Regions from separate parts of the Streptomyces sp. NPDC053673 genome, predicted to be linked through region 1. Evidence: riboswitches for the same ligand, from Rfam matches in the RefSeq annotation. Region 1 holds a riboswitch; each other region holds the start of a gene.
The links. Region 1 has a riboswitch for cyclic di-AMP ahead of ACZ6ZQ_RS28105 (C40 family peptidase). Riboswitches for the same ligand answer to the same signal wherever they lie in the genome.

Region 1 (4,314 bases):
GTCTTCGTAGCCCTGCACATCATCGGTATCGCGGCGCTGCTCGGCGGCTTCCTGACCCAGATGAAGGCGATGGGCGAGGGGACGGCGCGCTTCACGCCCGCGATGCTGCACGGTGCGCTGACCATGCTGGTCACGGGCGTGGTGCTGGTGGGGCTGAATCAGGCGGACGACCAGCCGGTGAACAACCTCAAGATCGGCATCAAGCTCGCGTTGCTCGTGGTGATCCTCGCGCTGGTCTACGTCAAGCGGGACGAGGAGAAGGTGGACAAGGGGGTGTTCGCGACGGTGGGCGCGCTGACGCTGGCGAACATCTTCATTGCGACGCTGTGGACGTGATGCGCCCGGGGGCCCGGGGGCCCGGGGGATTCCGGGCGACCCGGGGGTTCCGGGGTCCGCGCCGGTCGGCCGAGCCCGAGCCGCTCATGCCGCAACTCCCCTTGGCCAATGGCCGGTTGCGGCGTGAGTCCCGCACCGGGCGGCGGCTTCCACCGGCGCTACTTCCGTAAGCGCGACTTCCGCAAGCCGGGCTTCCGCAAGCCGGGCTTCCGCAAGCCCGGCTTCCGCAAGTCTGCTCGGCACGCCCTCTAGGCGGGGCGGACGCTCCCGTAGATCGGCATGTAGTAGATCGACTCCTCGCGGACGTTCGTGCCCGGCTTCGGGGCGTGGATCATCATGCCGTCGCCGATGTAGATGCCGACGTGGCTGATGTCGTCGTAGAAGAAGACCAGATCACCCGGGAGGAGATCGTTCGTCGCCACCCGCTGTCCGACCTCCACCTGGTCCCAGGTGGTCCGGGGCAGATCGACGCCGGCCGCCTTCCAGGCGGCCTGGGTGAGCCCGGAGCAGTCGTACGAACTGGGGCCGGTCGCGCCCCAGACGTACGGCTTGCCGATCTGGGCGCGGGCGAAGGAGAGGACCTTCTCGGCCTTGGCCGCGTACGAGTCGGGGGCGGTGCCGGTACCCGTGCCCGTGCCCGTGCCGGTACCCGTGTCCGTGCCGGTACCCGTGTCCTGGTTCTGCGCCTGCTCCTGCTGCGCGCGCTCCTGGCGCAGCCGCTCCGCCTCCGCCTCGGCTTCCGCCTTGGCCTGTGCCTCGGCCTTGCGGCGGGCCTCTTCCTCCCGCTGCCGCTCCAGCGCCTCGAGCCGCGCCTTCTCCTCGGCGGTCAGCTCGGACAGCAGCGCCCGCGCCTCGGCGAGCTTCTTCTGGACGGTCTGCTTGCTCTCACGCAGCGTCTGCTGCGAAGCGGTCAGCGACTCCAGGCTCTTGGTCGCCCGCGCGCGCTGCTTCGCCGCCGCGGCCTGCTGGGTCTCGAAGTCGGCGATGGCGCTGCGCTGCTGGTCGGTCAGCCGGTCCATCAGCTGCGTCTGGTCGAAGTACGCCTGCGGGCTGTCGGCGAAAAGCAGCGCGGCGGTCGGGGCCACCGCACCCGTACGGTACTGGGCGGCCGCGTACGAACCGAGGGCCCGGCGGGACTCGTTGAGGGAGTCCGTGCGCTTGGCGACGTCGTCGAGGATCGTGTCCACCGCGCGGCGCTGCTTCTCGGTGGCCTCCTGCGCCCGGTTGTAGTCCTGGGTCGCGGAGCCCGCCTGCCGGTACAGGTCGTCGACCTTCTTCTGGACCTCTTCGATGCTCGGCTTCGGTTCGGCTGTCGCGTTCTGGGTCGAGAGCAGCGTCACGCCCGCGAGGGCGGCCGTCGTGAACCCGACGGCGGATGAATTCGTACGAGTGCGGCTGCGCGGCTTGCGATGCGACGCCAAGGCCGGCATCTCCTTCCGTGGACCGCCTACCGGGTTAGCTGTCGGGTTCGGACGGAACGGAAGGCTGTCCTACGGGCCGAGTGGAGTGCGGCCCGATTCACCCCAGTTGTACATGTCTGGTGGGTCCCCGGTTCCGAACTCCCCTGCGGGAGGCCGGATTCGGCGCAGGCTGCCCGATTGGCGTAGGTCGCCGTTGGCAGTACGGGCCGCCTGGGCGAGCAGGCTAGCCAAACTGTGGTGCTGCTGTGAAGGACGATGTTCGATATGCCCGATACATTTCCGTGACCTTGGCGTGTCGTGGCCGAGACGTGACAGTATGTGATCGGTTCCTGTGTGCGCTCCGGCACGGTGCGTGCTGCTGCTCGGGCACGGTCCCTGCTTCTGCTCGGGCAGCGAGAGGCGTTGCGCTCGGGCAAGAAGAGGCGTTCCGCTCCGGCACGGTGAGTGTGGTGAAGGCGGCGGCGGGCTGTCAGTGGGGCGGCCTAGACTCATAGAGCGATGAGCAGCCTCTTTGATGACAGCTTCCTGGCGGACCTCCAGCGCACCTCGGCCCCGGAGGAGCACCCGCCGCCCGAGCCCGACGAGCACGACGAGCACCCGCCCCACGAGGAGGTCCCGCACGACCTCTTCGAGGGCGCTTTCGACGCGCCTCCGGCCCGCGACGCGTACTACCGGGACGGGGCGCCGCGCCCCGCCGTGGACCCGGCCGCGCTGCTCGAGGGGCTGAACGAGCAGCAGCGTGCCGCCGTCGTGCACCAGGGCTCGCCGCTGCTCATCGTCGCCGGTGCCGGCTCGGGCAAGACCCGGGTGCTGACCCACCGGATCGCCCATCTGCTGGCGACCCGCCATGTGCACCCCGGCCAGATACTGGCGATCACGTTCACGAACAAGGCCGCGGGCGAGATGAAGGAGCGCGTGGAGCACCTCGTCGGCCCGCGCGCCAACGCCATGTGGGTCTCCACCTTCCACAGCGCCTGCGTCCGCATCCTGCGCCGCGAGAGCAAGAAGCTCGGCTTCACGTCGTCGTTCTCGATCTACGACGCCGCCGACTCCAAGCGGCTGATGGCCCTGGTCTGCCGTGATCTGGACCTCGACCCGAAGCGCTACCCGCCGAAGTCCTTCAGCGCCAAGATCTCGAACCTGAAGAACGAGCTGATCGACGAGGAGACCTTCGCCGACCAGGCCGCCGACGGTTTCGAGAAGACGCTGGCCGAGGCCTACCGGATGTACCAGGCGCGGCTGCGCGAGGCCAACGCGCTGGACTTCGACGACATCATCATGACCACCGTCCATCTGCTCCAGGCGTTCCCGGACGTCGCCGAGCACTACCGGCGCCGGTTCCGCCATGTCCTCGTCGACGAGTACCAGGACACCAACCACGCCCAGTACACGCTGGTCCGCGAGCTGGTCGGGACGGGGTACGAGGACCTGGAGCCGGCCGAGCTGTGCGTCGTGGGCGACGCCGACCAGTCGATCTACGCCTTCCGCGGTGCCACGATCCGTAACATCCTCCAGTTCGAGGAGGACTACCCGGACGCGACGACGATCCTGCTCGAGCAGAACTACCGCTCGACCCAGACGATTCTCTCCGCGGCCAACGCCGTCATCGAGCGCAACGAGAGCCGCCGCCCCAAGAACCTGTGGACGAATGCGGGCGCGGGCGCGCAGATCACCGGCTATGTCGCCGACACCGAGCACGACGAGGCCCAGTTCGTCGCCGACGAGATCGACCGGCTGACGGACGCGGGCAGTGCCAAGGCCGGCGATGTAGCGGTCTTCTACCGGACGAACGCGCAGTCCCGTGTCTTCGAAGAGATCTTCATCCGCGTCGGCCTGCCCTACAAGGTCGTCGGCGGCGTGCGCTTCTACGAGCGCAAGGAGGTCCGGGACGTGCTGGCGTACCTGCGGGTGCTGGCCAACCCGGAGGACAACGTCCCGCTGCGCCGGATCCTGAATGTGCCCAAGCGCGGCATCGGCGACCGGGCGGAGGCGATGATCGACTCCCTGGCGCTCAGGGAGAAGATCACCTTCCCGCAGGCGCTGCGCCGCGTCGACGAGGCGTACGGCATGGCGGCCCGCTCCGCCAATGCCGTCAAGCGCTTCAACGTACTGATGGAGGAGCTCGGGACGATCGTCGAATCGGGCGCCGGCCCGGCGACGGTTCTGGAGGCCGTCCTCGAACGGACCGGTTACCTGGCCGAGTTGCAGGCCTCGACCGACCCGCAGGACGAGACCCGTATCGAGAACCTGCAGGAGCTGGCGGCGGTCGCCCTCGAATTCGAGCAGGAGCGCGCGGAGCCCGGCGGGCGGGAAGGGGCGGCTGCGGGCACGCTGGCCGAGTTCCTGGAGCAGGTCGCGCTCGTCGCCGACTCCGACCAGATCCCCGACGAGGACGAGGAAGGCACCGGTGTCATCACGCTGATGACGCTGCACACGGCGAAGGGCCTGGAGTTCCCGGTCGTGTTCCTCACCGGCATGGAGGACGGCGTCTTCCCGCACATGCGCGCGCTCGGCCAGACGAAGGAGCTGGAGGAGGAGCGCCGCCTCGCGTACGTGG
Region 2 (4,314 bases), on a different contig from region 1:
CTTCATCCTCCTCTTCGCCGGGTTCGAGACCACCGTCAATCTGATCGGTAACGGCGTGTATGCCCTGCTTCGTAACCCGGAGCAGCGCCACCGTCTCCAGGCCTCCCTCGCGGCCGGCGAGAGCGGGCTGCTCGCCACCGGGGTCGAGGAGCTGCTCCGGTACGACGGGCCCGTCGAGCTCGCCACCTGGCGGTTCGCGACCGAACCGCTCACTCTCGGCGGGCAGCGCATCGCCGCGGGCGACCCCGTCCTCGTCGTCCTCGCCTCCGCCGACCGTGACCCCGACCGGTTCCCCGATGCCGACACGCTCGATCTGGGCCGCCGGGACAATCAGCACCTCGGGTACGGACACGGCATCCACTACTGCCTCGGCGCGCCGCTCGCGCGTCTGGAGGGGCAGACCGCGCTCGCGACGCTGCTGGCGCGACTGCCCGACTTGCGGCTTGCAGTCGATCCTTCCGAATTGCGGTGGCGTGGCGGGCTCATTATGCGTGGATTGCGCACTCTGCCCGTTGAGTTCACGCCCCCGCGGAGCCCGCACTGAACTGACGCTCCGTCAGGACTGTGACTTTTACGTGATCTCCGCTGCATCGACTTGTGACTGACGCGCGAGTGCGGCTACGTTCACCCCGACTCGGGGTCTTCGCTGATTCAACCGACTCGGCGGACTCAGGAGTTTTCTGTTGTCACACGGAAGGCACACCGCATGCGCTCCGGGAACGGTCGACACCGCCGCCCCCGTCAGGCCCCCGCTCTCATCGTCGCGGCAGGGGTGACCGGATCGGCCATCGCCATCCCGCTGCTCGGTGCGGGCTCCGCCTCCGCCGCCGACTCCACCACCTGGAACCGCGTCGCCGACTGCGAGAGCGGCGGCATGTGGAGCGCCGACCTCGGCAACGGCTACTACGGCGGCCTGCAGCTCACCCAGGAGACCTGGGAGGCCTACGGCGGCACGGCGTACGCGCCGCGCGCCGACCTCGCCAGCCGCGCCCAGCAGATCTCGGTCGCCGAGATGGTGTTCGCCGCCCAGGGGCCGGCGGCCTGGCCGAACTGCTCGGAGATCGCCGGTCTCGTGCAGGACGGTACCGAGCCCGGGAACGGCGCCGCTTCCACTCCCGCCGCACAGGGTGGGGGCGCCAAGAGCCCGTCGTTCGGTGACGGGGCGGACGTGGCGCCCGAGCCGGACGCCGACGCCGACGCCAAGCCTTCAGCCCCGACCTCGTCCGCCCCGGACGCCGAGCCGTCCACCCCGACTGCCCAGCCGTCCGTCCCGGCCGGCTCCGCGAGCGGTTCCGGCAAGGACCCGGACGCGGCGGGCGATGGTGACGCCGCCGCTGGCGCCGGCACGGACACCGGCTCCGGCAAGCATCGCGGCGCCCCCGCCGACAACGAGGACGAGGCAGACAATTCGGGCGATGAGCGCGAATACGGTCGTCATGCCTCACGAGGTGACGGATCGGCACGAGAGGGTGCCGCTACGGGAGATGGGTACACCGTCCTCCCCGGCGACAGCCTGTCGTCGATCGCGGACGCGGAAAAGGTGCCCGGCGGCTGGCCCGCGCTCTACGAGGCGAACCGAGAGGTCGTCGGCTCCGACGCCGACCTCATCCTGCCTGGCCAGAGCCTCGATCTGGGTCTGGATCAGGGGCAGTTGAAGAAGTAATTCGCTGCCTTATGTCCGGTTCTGTGCAAGTGAGACATGAGTCTCTTCCTGTCAACTGGTGTGTCTTGTCGGTCAACTCCGGTCATCACGCCTCTCACCTGCAAAAACGGACATCTCTACGAGTCAAATAAGCCTGTTTTCTCCCCGATGTTCGTCTTTGAACATCGGGGAGAAGTGCGTTTACGGTCTGGACTGCTCGCCATCGCGGGCCCCGACGACCGCACGCCGAATCCTGCCGGCGGACGACGGGAACAGTCGACGCGCAAGCGCCGAAGGCAGGAGCGGGGGACCCAAGGTAAGTGCCGGACCGGCCCGATGAGGGAGGGAACGGCTTGGGGTGAAGCCGCGCGCAAGTCGCGTGGCCGGGCAACTCACTTGGCCCGAACCCGACAGCTCACCTCGTAGGCGTCGGTGAGGGGAAAACTCCATGCTGCTTTCCGGCAAGGGCAAGCACCGTCGCCCGACCGTCTTCCGGCGGTCCGCCCGTATCGCCTCGCTCGCCGGTGTCACCGGTGTCGCGATCGCCGCTCCGCTGATCGCCACCGGCACCGCGTCCGCCGCCACCGCCTCCGAGTGGGACACCGTCGCCCAGTGCGAGTCCGGCGGCAACTGGTCCATCAACACCGGCAACGGCTTCTACGGCGGCCTGCAGTTCTCGGCCTCCACCTGGGCCGCGTACGGCGGCACCGCCTACGCCGCCACCGCCGACCAGGCGTCGAAGGCCCAGCAGATCGAGATCGCCGAGAAGGTCCTGGCGGGCCAGGGCAAGGGTGCCTGGCCGAACTGCGGCGTGGGCCTGTCCAACGCCGCGTACACCGGTTCCGCCCCGGCTGCCCCGGCCGCCCCCAAGGCCGAGACCCCCGCCCCGAAGCGCGCCGAGGTCCCGACCACCCGCTCCGAGCGCTCCGCCGCCCCGGCCCCCGCGAAGGGCTTCAAGAAGGGCGACGGCGAGTACACGGTCAAGGCCGGCGACACCCTCAGCAAGATCGCCGAGACCAAGAAGGTCAAGGGCGGCTGGAAGAAGCTGTTCGACCTGAACAAGGACGTCATCGCCGACGCGGACGTCATTCACCCGGGCCAGAAGCTCCACCTGAGCTGACGACCCGGACCCGGGGCCGGCCCCGGTCCGGGATTCCCCCGACCCGGACCGGGCGCTCCGTAGTCCTCGACGGACTTCCGTAGTCCCCTACGGGTACCCGTAGCCCGGTGGACCCGGTGGACCCGGTGGACCCGGTGGACCCGGTGGACCCGGTGGACCCGGCGGACCACCGGTCGTACGCACCCCCGTCCCCCCGCTCCCAGCCCCCGTCCCCAAGCTCCCCGGCCCGGCGCGCCTTCCCCCCGTACACGCCGGGCCGGGGTTTCTGTCTGTTTCGTGCCCTTTTTCGTCCCATGGGGCGGGCACCGGCTGGCCGATGCCCGCGAGCCGGATAGGCTCGTGTCGCAAGGCCAAAGCGACCCTGCACCGACCTGCGCTGCACCTGCTTCGCATACGTCACATTCAGCGTCACATCCCAGAAGGAGATGCTCGTGCCGTCCATCGACGTCGTCGTAGCCCGGGAAATCCTGGACTCCCGAGGCAACCCCACGGTCGAGGTCGAGGTCGGCCTCGACGACGGCAGCACCGGCCGTGCTGCCGTCCCGTCCGGTGCGTCCACCGGTGCGTTCGAGGCCCTCGAGCTCCGCGACGGTGACCAGAACCGTTACCAGGGCAAGGGTGTCGAGAAGGCCGTCCTCGCCGTCATCGAGCAGATCGGCCCGGAGCTCGTCGGGTACGACGCCACCGAGCAGCGTCTGATCGACCAGGCGATGTTCGACCTGGACGCCACCCCGGACAAGTCCTCCCTCGGCGCCAACGCCATCCTCGGTGTCTCACTCGCCGTCGCGCACGCCGCTTCCGAGGCCTCCGACCTTCCGCTCTTCCGCTACCTGGGCGGCCCCAACGCGCACCTGCTCCCGGTGCCGATGATGAACATCCTGAACGGCGGCTCGCACGCCGACTCCAACGTGGACATCCAGGAGTTCATGATCGCCCCGATTGGCGCGGAGTCCTTCTCCGAGGCCCTGCGCTGGGGCACCGAGGTCTACCACACCCTCAAGAAGGTCCTGAAGGAAAAGGGCCTGTCCACCGGCCTCGGCGACGAGGGCGGCTTCGCCCCGAACCTCGGCTCCAACCGTGAGGCCCTCGACCTCATCCTCGAGGCCGTCAAGCAGGCCGGCTACGCGCCCGGCAAGGACATCGCGCTCGCGCTTGACGTCGCCGCCTCCGAGTTCTACAAGGACGGCAACTACGAGTTCGAGGGCAAGTCGCGCTCGGCTGCCGAGATGACCGAGTACTACGCGGAGCTCGTCGCCGCGTACCCGCTCGTCTCCATCGAGGACCCGCTCTTCGAGGACGACTGGGACGGCTGGAAGACCATCACCGACAAGCTCGGCTCCAAGGTGCAGCTGGTCGGCGACGACCTGTTCGTCACCAACCCCGAGCGCCTCGCCCGCGGCATCGAGGAGGGCGCGGCCAACGCCCTGCTCGTCAAGGTCAACCAGATCGGTTCGCTGACCGAGACCCTGGACGCCGTCGAGCTGGCTCAGCGCAACGGCTTCAAGTGCATGATGTCCCACCGCTCCGGTGAGACCGAGGACGTCACGATCGC
Region 3 (4,314 bases), on a different contig from region 1:
ACGGCGGCTACGCGCCCCGCCCCGCCTTCCGCCCGCTGACCCGCTTCGAGGGCCAGGGCCTCGACAAGGGCCATGTGGTGCACGATCTGCTCTTCCGCCGCCGGAGCCGGTGACACCCACGGCCGGTAGTCCGCAACGGTCGACTCCCGACCGTCGGTAACACCGCCGCGGCCGTAATCCCGGACCGCCGGCAACCCGCAATGGTCAAGGTCCCAACCGCCGGCAACCCGCAACGGTCAAGGTCCCAACCGCCGGCAACCCGCAACGGTCGAGGTCCCGACCGCCGGCAACCCGCAACGGTCGAGGTCCCGACCGCCGGTAACACCACCCGGGGCCGATAACACCATCGCGCACTGTCAGTGCCCCTCGTTAGGGTCATCGGGTGTCCGACTGGTCCCCGCAGCCGCATCTGGCCGCTCGCCCGGCCGTCCCGGCCTGCGACGAACAGCCGCTGTTCGACGCCGTACCCGAGCGTGCGCGCTGGCGCTACAAGCCGCGCCGCGACTTCTGGCGCAGCAAGACCGTACGCGCCGGGACCCTGATCACCCTGCTCGCGCTGTCCGGTCTGGTCATCCTCGCGCTGGTCCGCGAACAGACCGGCACCGAGGGCTTTCTGGTCGGCCTCGGCCTCGCCGTGCTGCCCGTCCCGCTGCTGATGGCGGCGTTCCGCTGGCTGGACCGCGTCGAGCCGGGCCCGTGGCGGAATCTCCTCTTCGCCTTCGCCTGGGGCGCCTGCGCGGCCGCCCTTGTCGCGATCATCGCGAACTCGTTCGCGACCCAGTGGATAGCCACCGCGACCGCCGATCCGTCGCACGCGGACACGATCGGCGCGACCGTCATCGCCCCGGTCGTGGAGGAGAGCGCCAAGGCGGCCGCCGTGCTGCTCCTCTTCCTCTTCCGCAGACGGGACTTCACCGGCATCGTCGACGGCGTCGTCGTCGCCGGTTTCACCGCGACCGGCTTCGCCTTCACCGAGAACATCCTGTATCTCGGCAACGCCTTCGGTGAGGACCAGGCGTTCGGCACGTCCGGCTTCGCGTCCGTCACCGCCGCGACCTTCTTCGTACGGATCGTGATGTCGCCGTTCGCGCATCCGCTGTTCACGGTGCTGACGGGCATCGGGTTCGGCCTCGCGGCGATCACCGCCCGGCGCCGGAGGTTCCGCAGGACCGTGTTGCCGCTGCTCGGCCTCACCCTCGCGATGGGCATGCACGCACTGTGGAACGGCTCGGCGAGGTTCGGCCCGTTCGGGTTCTACGCCGTGTACGCGGCATTCATGGTGCCGGCGTTCGGGCTGCTGACCTGGCTGGCGATCTGGACCCGGCAGCGCGAGCTGCGTACGGTCGCGGCCGAGCTGCCCGCGTACGCGGCGGCCGGCTGGCTCGCCCCTGCCGAACCGCTCGCCCTGTCCTCCATGCGAGCGCGCACGATGGCCCGCGACATGGCCGGCCGTACCCACGGCCCGGCGGCCGCCCGCGCCGTCTCCGAGTACGAGGCCTTCGCAACCTCGCTGGCCTTCCTGCGCCACCGGGCCCAGCGCGGCGCGGGGAGCCCGGACTTCGTCGCCCGCGAGCAGGAGCTGCTCCACCATCTCTGGCAACGCAGGAGCGTCGCCGGCCCGGCCCTCACATACGCGGCGCGTGCGACGGGCCGGGTGTGGCAGCCACCGCCGTATCTGGACTACGGCGACTACAACCCGTACCGGGGGTAGCGGAGAACGCGGATCGCCGCGGCCTCGCGGACCGCACCACGGCACAAAAAACCGGCAGCTCAGGCGTCGGGGGGGGTGCGCCAGAGCTGCCGGTGACTCGCGTGTGAACCGTGACCGACCAGAAGTACGGCCCTGTCCGGGCCCAGGCCCGGACAAGTCCTAGACGGAGAGGCCCTTGTCGCGCAGCCACGCCATCGGGTCGATGCCGTCGCCGCCCGGGGTGTGCACCTCCAGGTGCAGATGCGGTCCGGTGACATTGCCGGTCGCGCCGACGCGCCCGATGGTCTCGCCCGTGGCGACGGTCTGCCCCACGCCGACGGTCATCGACGACAGGTGGCAGTACCAGACCTCGGTGCCGTCCTCGAGCTCCAGCACGATGCGGTAGCCGTACGACCCGGACCAGCCCGCCGACTTGACGGTGCCTCCGTGCACGGCCTTCGCCGGCGTACCCGTGGGCGCCGCGAAGTCGAGGCCGGTGTGGTAGCCGGAGGACCACATCGAACCGGCCTGGCCGTAGGTCGAGGTGATCGTGTACGAGGACGTCGGGAGGGAGTAGCTCGCGGCGAGCTTGGCGAGCCGCTCGGCCTCCGCCTTGCGCGCGGCCTCCTCTTCGGCCAGCCGCTTCGCCTCGGCGGCCTCGGCGGCCGCTGCCTCGGCGGCCTCGGCCGCCGCGGTCTGCTGCGCCTTCGCCTCCGCCGCGGCCTTCTCGGCGGCGACCTTCTCCGCGGCTGCCTTCGCCTCTGCCTCGGCCTCGGCCTGCTGCTGCTCCGCCTGCTGGAGGATCCGGGCCCGCAGGGCCTCGCCCGCGTCACCGGCGCCCTGCCCGTCGTCCGCGGCCGTGTCGGCGACGGAGAAGGCGGTGAGCGGTGCGTCGTTCCGGTTCTCCGAGTCGGAGTCGTCCGAGGACATGAGGGAGCCCACGCCGGGAAGCGAATCCGCGTCCGGGAGGTGGTCCGTGATGGCGTCGGGGAGGGATATGGAGACCGGCGGCTTGTTCTGCGCGGTGGCCATGCCACCCGCGCCGACCGCGGCGATGACGCCGACTCCGAGAACGGTGGAGCTCCGCGCGAGTCCGTTGCGCTGCTTGACGACGCGATGCCTGCCACGGACCGAACGGACCGATTCCTCGGTCGGGTTCCATTCCTCCGCCCCGGTGGCCGGGGCCCACTCGTTGGTGGGGACCCACTCGCTGGTGGGAGGTTCCTGGAGGGCAGGCTCGTTGGACGCCACGGAGGCGTTCTCCTTTCCTTCCTTATCGCCTACCGGGTTAGCTGACGGGTTCGGAGCAGGAAGGTCTCCTACGAGCACTGCGAAGTGCCCGATTCACCCCAATAGGTGGTTCCCCGGTTCCCTTGCGGGATTCGGCGCGTGCGCACGGTGCCGTCTCTTGCGACGACTGTGACGACCGCGCTGCGTTATCGAACGTTAATAGACACGGGGGGCGGATTCCAAGCTCTTCCCATTGATCGTTAGCGACTTTGGCCTGGACTTTTCAGGCACAACAGCCCCGAATCGGGCGAGTTGACTGCCCCTCAATCCGGTCGGCCATTCTGACGGTGGGTCAAATGTTATGCGGAGGGCTGTCTTTCGATTACGTTCCGTGGCGCTGCATTCCTGGCGTTCCGTTCACGGAACCACCGGCATCGTCCTGCGCCGCTCCGGCTGCCGTTCCCCGGGACTGGCGACCGCCAGGAGCGCCATGTCGTCCGTCGCCCGGCCGCTCGTATGCCGCCGTACGTCGGCGACGACCGCGTCCAGCAGCTCCTCCGGTCCGGAAAAGACCCGGCCGCCCAGCCGCTCGCGCGGATCGTAGAAGACACCGTGCGCGTCACGCGCCTCGGTCAGCCCGTCCGTGTAGAGCAGGAGCGTGGCACCGGCCGCGTACGGGGTCTCGTACGACCGGTCCGGCGAGGCCCCCAGATCCCCCATGCCCAGCGGCAGCGCGATCTCGGGCGGCTCCAGCATGCCCAGCCCGCCGTCCGCGGTCAGCAGCAGCGGCGGGGGGTGGCCCCGGTTGAGGATCCGGACCACTCCGTCCTCGTGGGGGATCTCGGCGAGCACGGCGGTGGTGAAGCCCTCGAACGCGTCGAGCCCGGAACGCATGCCCTCCCGGGCGAGCGCCCGCTCCAGCCGCTGTGCCACCCTCTCCAGCGATGCCTCCTGCTCGGCGGCCTCCCGGAACGCCCCGAGGATCACGGCCACCGCTTCGACCGCGCCCAGTCCCTTTCCCCGTACGTCCCCGACGACCAGCCGCACCCCGTGCGGAGTGTCCTGCACGGCGAACAGGTCCCCGCCGATGAACGCGTCCGCCTGCGCCGCCTCGTACCGCGCGGCGATCTGCAGCCCGCCGATCCGGTCGGCCGGCGTGGGCAGCACGGCCCGCTGCGCGGCCTCCGCGATGACGCGCGCGGACGCGAGCCGCTGGCCGCTGCGGCGTACGACCTGATTGATGAAGAGAGCCAGCACGGAGACCGTGAACACGGTCAGCAGCTCCGTCACGGCCGGGATGTCGGAGGCCGTGCCGTTGTACGTATGCAGCCCGGCCACCGCCGCGACGGCGGCGACTCCCGTCAGCAGGGTGAACAGCGCTGAGAAGAAGGGGG
Region 4 (4,314 bases), on a different contig from region 1:
CGAGACCGTCTGAGTCCCCCTCGAATTCGCGGCGGAGCCGCGGCCCTGAATTATCGGGCCGCGGCTTCTTCGTTTATCCGCGCATCCGTCACCAGGGCAGCGAAGAACAGGCCACCCATAAATAGCTGCTCTTTGTATACGGCGCTTTTGTTAATTTCCGTCGCCTGTCGTGTTTACAGAGTGTTGCGAAGCCCTCACGCCCACCGGGATGCGCAACCGGTGCGCGCTCGTGGCCCGCTCGGCGTGCATCGAGGTGAGCGCCCGGGCCCGCTCGGCGTCGCCGCGCGCCACCGCGTCCACGATCGCGCCGTGCTCGGCCCAGGACTCGACCGGCCGGGCGGGCGGCTCGACGGAGTACATCCAGGCGATCTTGTGCCGGAGCTGGGTGAGAAGCGCGGTGAGCCCGGGGCTGCCGGATGCCTGGGCGAGGGTCTCGTGGAACCACCCGCCGAGCGAGCGCAGATCCTCGCCCTGGCCCCGCCGGGCCCGCTCCTGGCCCAGTCTGACCAGGCCACGCAGCACCTTGAGATGGGCCTCCGTGCGCCGCTGGGCGGCCCGCGCCGCGCCCAGCGGCTCCAGCAGCATCCTGATCTCCAGCAGGTCGACGGCCTCCTGCTCGGTGGGCTCGGCGACACACGCGCCCGCGTGCCGGCGCGTGACGACGAAGCCCTCCGACTCCAGCGTGCGCAGCGCCTCGCGCACGGGGACGCGTGATACGCCGTAGCGGCGCGCCAGCTGCTCCTCGGTGAGCCGGCTGCCGCGCTCGAAGACACCGGAGACGATGTCGTCGCGGATCGCCGTGCATACCGAGCGCGCAGGAATGCGCATACCGAACCTCCGCCTTAATTCGCGCGAAACCCAGTCGAGCGACGCCTGTTCAGTGACTCTATTGCAGCGGGCCGGAATTTCGGATGGCAAACGAGAATCCGTGGATATCTTTTGGCCTGAATACGCCGAAGGCCCCGGCTCGATCCGTACCGAGCCGGGGCCTTCGTCATGCGCGAGGGGTCGTCCGAGGGGTCATACGCTGACGCCGTGCGAACGCAGATACGCGACCGGGTCGATGTCCGAGCCGTAGTCGGGGCTCGTGCGGGCCTCGAAGTGGAGGTGCGGGCCGGACGAGTTGCCGGTCGACCCGGAGAGGCCGATCTGCTGGCCCGGGGTGACGGTCTGGCCGACCGAGACGCCGATGGACGAGAGATGGCCGTACTGGGTGTACGTGCCGTCGTGCATCCGGATCACGATGTTGTTGCCGTACGCACCGCCCCAGCCGGCCTCCACGACCGTGCCCATGCCGACGGCGACGACCTGCGTGCCGGACGCGGCGTGGAAGTCGACGCCGGTGTGGCTGCCGGAGGACCACTGCCCGCCGCCGGCGTGGTAGCTCGTGCTGACGTACGAGCCGGCGACCGGGAGGTTGTAGGACATCAGCCGCTTGCGCTCTGCCTCGCGGGCGGCGCGCTCACGGGCCTCGCGGGCCTCCTTGGCGCGGGCCTCGGCCTTGCGCTTCGCCTCGGCCTCGGCCTTCGCCTGGGCGGCGGCGAGGGCGGCCTCCTCCTGCTGGGCGGCGGCCTGGGCGTCGATCTGCTCGGCGAGCGAGTCGTCGACGGCGATCGCCTGGGTGAGGCCGGTGTCCTCGGTGGGAGAGCTGTCCGCGTCGGCGGCGAGCGCCGGGGAGGCGAGGGTTCCGATGACGCCGGTGGTGGCGAGGGCCGCGACCGATGCGACACCCGCGCTCTTGCGCGACAGCCGGCTCGGACCACGATGCTTCCCGGTGGCACGGGTGAACGCCATGTAGTGGCTGATCCTTTCCTTCCTTCTCGCCTACCGGGTTAGCTGACGGGTTCGGAGCAGGAAGGTCTCCTACGGGCCCCTCCGCACGGATGCGAAGGCGTCCGATTCACCCCAGGGGGACGTGTGGGTCCCCGGCTCCCCAGGCTCGCGCCCGACGGGGACTCGGCGATGGCTGACCGATGCCGCGGGTGCGGCTGGTGCAACTGGCGGACAGCGCAAAAGACGCTAAGCCGATCTTCGTTCAATCACCAAACAGACACGCCGTTTTGTAGTGCACGCCACAGGGCAGACACCCCGCCTCTCCAATAAAACGGACATAGGGGAAGGCCCCGTTGGCGTGTGGCCAACGGGGCCTTCCCGGTCCGCCGGATCGCCCGGCGGTCAATCAGCCCGTGACAACGGTCACTTCACCGATTCCGAGGGCCTTGACCGGCTCCTCGATCTCGGCGGCGTCCCCGACGAGGACCGTGACGAGCCGGTCCACCGGGAAGGCGCTGACGGCCGCGGCCGTCGCCTCGACCGTGCCGGTCTCGGCCAGGCGCGCGTACAACTGCGTCTGGAAGTCGTCCGGGAGGTGCTGCTCGACCTGGTCGGCGAGCGTGCCCGCGACGGATCCCGCCGTCTCGTACTTCAGCGGGGCGACGCCCACCAGGTTCTGTACGGCGACATCGCGCTCCGCGTCCGTCAGTCCCTCCGCGGCGAGGGTGCGCAGCACCTTCCAGAGGTCGTCCAGCGCCGGGCCGGTGTGCGGGGTGTCGACGGAACCGCTGATGGCCAGCATCGCGGCGCCCGTGGCCCCTCCCGGGGACGTGGGGGCTCCGGAGCGCAGCACCTGGCCGAAGGCACGCACTCCGTACGTGTATCCCTTCTCCTCGCGCAGGACGCGGTCCAGGCGCGAGGTGAGGGTGCCGCCCAGGCAGTACGTGCCGAGGACCTGGGCCGCCCAGACCTGGTCGTGCCGGTCCGGACCGATCCGGCCGATCAGCAGCTGCGTCTGGACGGCGCCGGGGCGGTCGACGATGACGACGCGGCCGTTGTCGTCGGCGGTGATCGGCGGCACGGGACGGCTCTCGGCCGCGTCACCGGTCCAGTCGCCGATCGTGTCCGCGAGCACGGCGTCCAGATCGACACCGGAGAGGTCACCGACGATCACGGCGGTGGTCGCGGCGGGCCGGACATGCGCCTCGTAGAAGGCGCGGACGGCGGCGGAGTCGATCCGCTCGACGGTCTCCTCGATGCCCTGGCGGGGCCGCGACATCCGCGAGGAGGCCGGGAAGAGCTCCTTCGAGAGCTCCTTGGCGGCGCGGCGGCCCGGGTTCGCCGTCTCGTGCGGGATCTCGTCCAGCCGGTTGCGTACGAGCCGCTCGACCTCGCTGTCGGCGAAGAGCGGGGCGCGCAGCGCCTCGGCGAGCAGGCCGAGGGCCTTGGGGAGCCGGGAGACCGGCACCTCGAGGGAGACCCGGACGCCTGGGTGGTCGGCGTGCGAGTCGAGCGTGGCGCCGCACCGCTCCAGCTCCGCGGCGAACTCCTCCGCCGTGTGCTTGTCGGTGCCCTCCGAGAGCGCCCGCGCCATGATCGTCGCGACGCCGTCCAGACCCTCCGGCTCGGCGTCCAGGGGAGCGTCGAGGAAGATCTCGACCGCCACGACCTGCTGGCCGGGGCGGTGGCAGCGCAGAACGGTCAGACCGTTGTCGAGCGTGCCGCGGTCGGGAGCGGGGAAGGTCCACGGCTTGGCCTCGCCGGCCTGCGGCTGCGGATGGAAGTCCATGGTCACGGCAGCGTCGGTCACTGGTCCGCTCCCTCTGCGTCGTCGTTGTCCTCGGTGGCGTCAGCTGCTTGGACGGGCTCGTACACGAGCACCGCCCTGTTGTCCGGGCGCAGCTGAGCCTTGGCGACCGCCTGCACCTCCTCGGCGGTGATGTCGAGGACGCGCTGGACGGCGCTGAGCGCCAGCTGGGGGTCGCCGAAGAGCACGGCGTACCGGCACAGTTCGTCGGCGCGGCCCGCGACCGTGCCGAGACGGTCCAGCCACTCGCGCTCCAGCTGGGCCTGCGCCCGCTCCATCTCCTCGGCGGTGGGGCCCTCGGCGGCGAACCTGGCCAGCTCGTCGTCGACGGCGGCCTCGATGTCCGGCACCTCGACGCCGGCGGACGTCTTCACGTCCAGCCAGCCGAGCGAGGGCGCTCCCGCGAGGCGCAGCAGACCGAAGCCGGCGGCGACGGCCGTCCGGTCGTGGCGCACCAGACGGTTGTGGAGCCTGGACGACTCGCCTCCGCCGAGCACGGTGAGCGCCAGGTCGGCGGCGTCGCACGCGCGCGTGCCGTCGTGCGGCAGCCGGTAGGCGGCCATCAGGGCCCGGGCCGGGACGTCCTCGCGGATCTCCTCGCGCAGCTGCTCCCCGATGATCTCGGGCAGCGTGCCGTCGCGCGGCGGCTGCTTGCCGTCGTGCAGGGGGATGGAGCCGAAGTACTTCTCGATCCAGGCGAGGGTCCGCGCCGGGTCGATGTCGCCGACGACCGA

Region 2: it holds a riboswitch for cyclic di-AMP, as region 1 does, so the genes downstream of both, ACZ6ZQ_RS05755 (transglycosylase family protein) here and ACZ6ZQ_RS28105 (C40 family peptidase) in region 1, are expected to answer to the same signal.
Region 3: it holds a riboswitch for cyclic di-AMP, as region 1 does, so the genes downstream of both, ACZ6ZQ_RS09505 (M23 family metallopeptidase) here and ACZ6ZQ_RS28105 (C40 family peptidase) in region 1, are expected to answer to the same signal.
Region 4: it holds a riboswitch for cyclic di-AMP, as region 1 does, so the genes downstream of both, ACZ6ZQ_RS32400 (M23 family metallopeptidase) here and ACZ6ZQ_RS28105 (C40 family peptidase) in region 1, are expected to answer to the same signal.

What each region holds. Positions count from the first base shown of each region.
Region 1 is NZ_JBVJKN010000024.1:49,690-54,003, reverse strand. It holds gene ACZ6ZQ_RS28115 (hypothetical protein) at 1-336, shown strand, start outside; gene ACZ6ZQ_RS28110 (hypothetical protein) at 460-588, shown strand; gene ACZ6ZQ_RS28105 (C40 family peptidase) at 585-1,766, opposite strand; cyclic di-AMP (ydaO/yuaA leader) riboswitch at 1,765-1,932, opposite strand; gene pcrA (DNA helicase PcrA) at 2,256-4,314, shown strand, end outside.
Region 2 is NZ_JBVJKN010000002.1:559,120-563,433, forward strand. It holds gene ACZ6ZQ_RS05745 (cytochrome P450 family protein) at 1-544, shown strand, start outside; gene ACZ6ZQ_RS05750 (transglycosylase family protein) at 773-1,663, shown strand; cyclic di-AMP (ydaO/yuaA leader) riboswitch at 1,921-2,086, shown strand; gene ACZ6ZQ_RS05755 (transglycosylase family protein) at 2,091-2,762, shown strand; gene eno (phosphopyruvate hydratase) at 3,194-4,314, shown strand, end outside.
Region 3 is NZ_JBVJKN010000005.1:20,547-24,860, forward strand. It holds gene trmB (tRNA (guanosine(46)-N7)-methyltransferase TrmB) at 1-113, shown strand, start outside; gene ACZ6ZQ_RS09500 (PrsW family intramembrane metalloprotease) at 383-1,711, shown strand; gene ACZ6ZQ_RS09505 (M23 family metallopeptidase) at 1,871-2,941, opposite strand; cyclic di-AMP (ydaO/yuaA leader) riboswitch at 2,953-3,088, opposite strand; gene ACZ6ZQ_RS09510 (PP2C family protein-serine/threonine phosphatase) at 3,338-4,314, opposite strand, start outside.
Region 4 is NZ_JBVJKN010000035.1:12,331-16,644, reverse strand. It holds gene ACZ6ZQ_RS32410 (HPr family phosphocarrier protein) at 1-13, shown strand, start outside; gene ACZ6ZQ_RS32405 (GntR family transcriptional regulator) at 151-828, opposite strand; gene ACZ6ZQ_RS32400 (M23 family metallopeptidase) at 1,021-1,794, opposite strand; cyclic di-AMP (ydaO/yuaA leader) riboswitch at 1,808-1,972, opposite strand; gene ACZ6ZQ_RS32395 (M16 family metallopeptidase) at 2,180-3,562, opposite strand; gene ACZ6ZQ_RS32390 (M16 family metallopeptidase) at 3,580-4,314, opposite strand, start outside.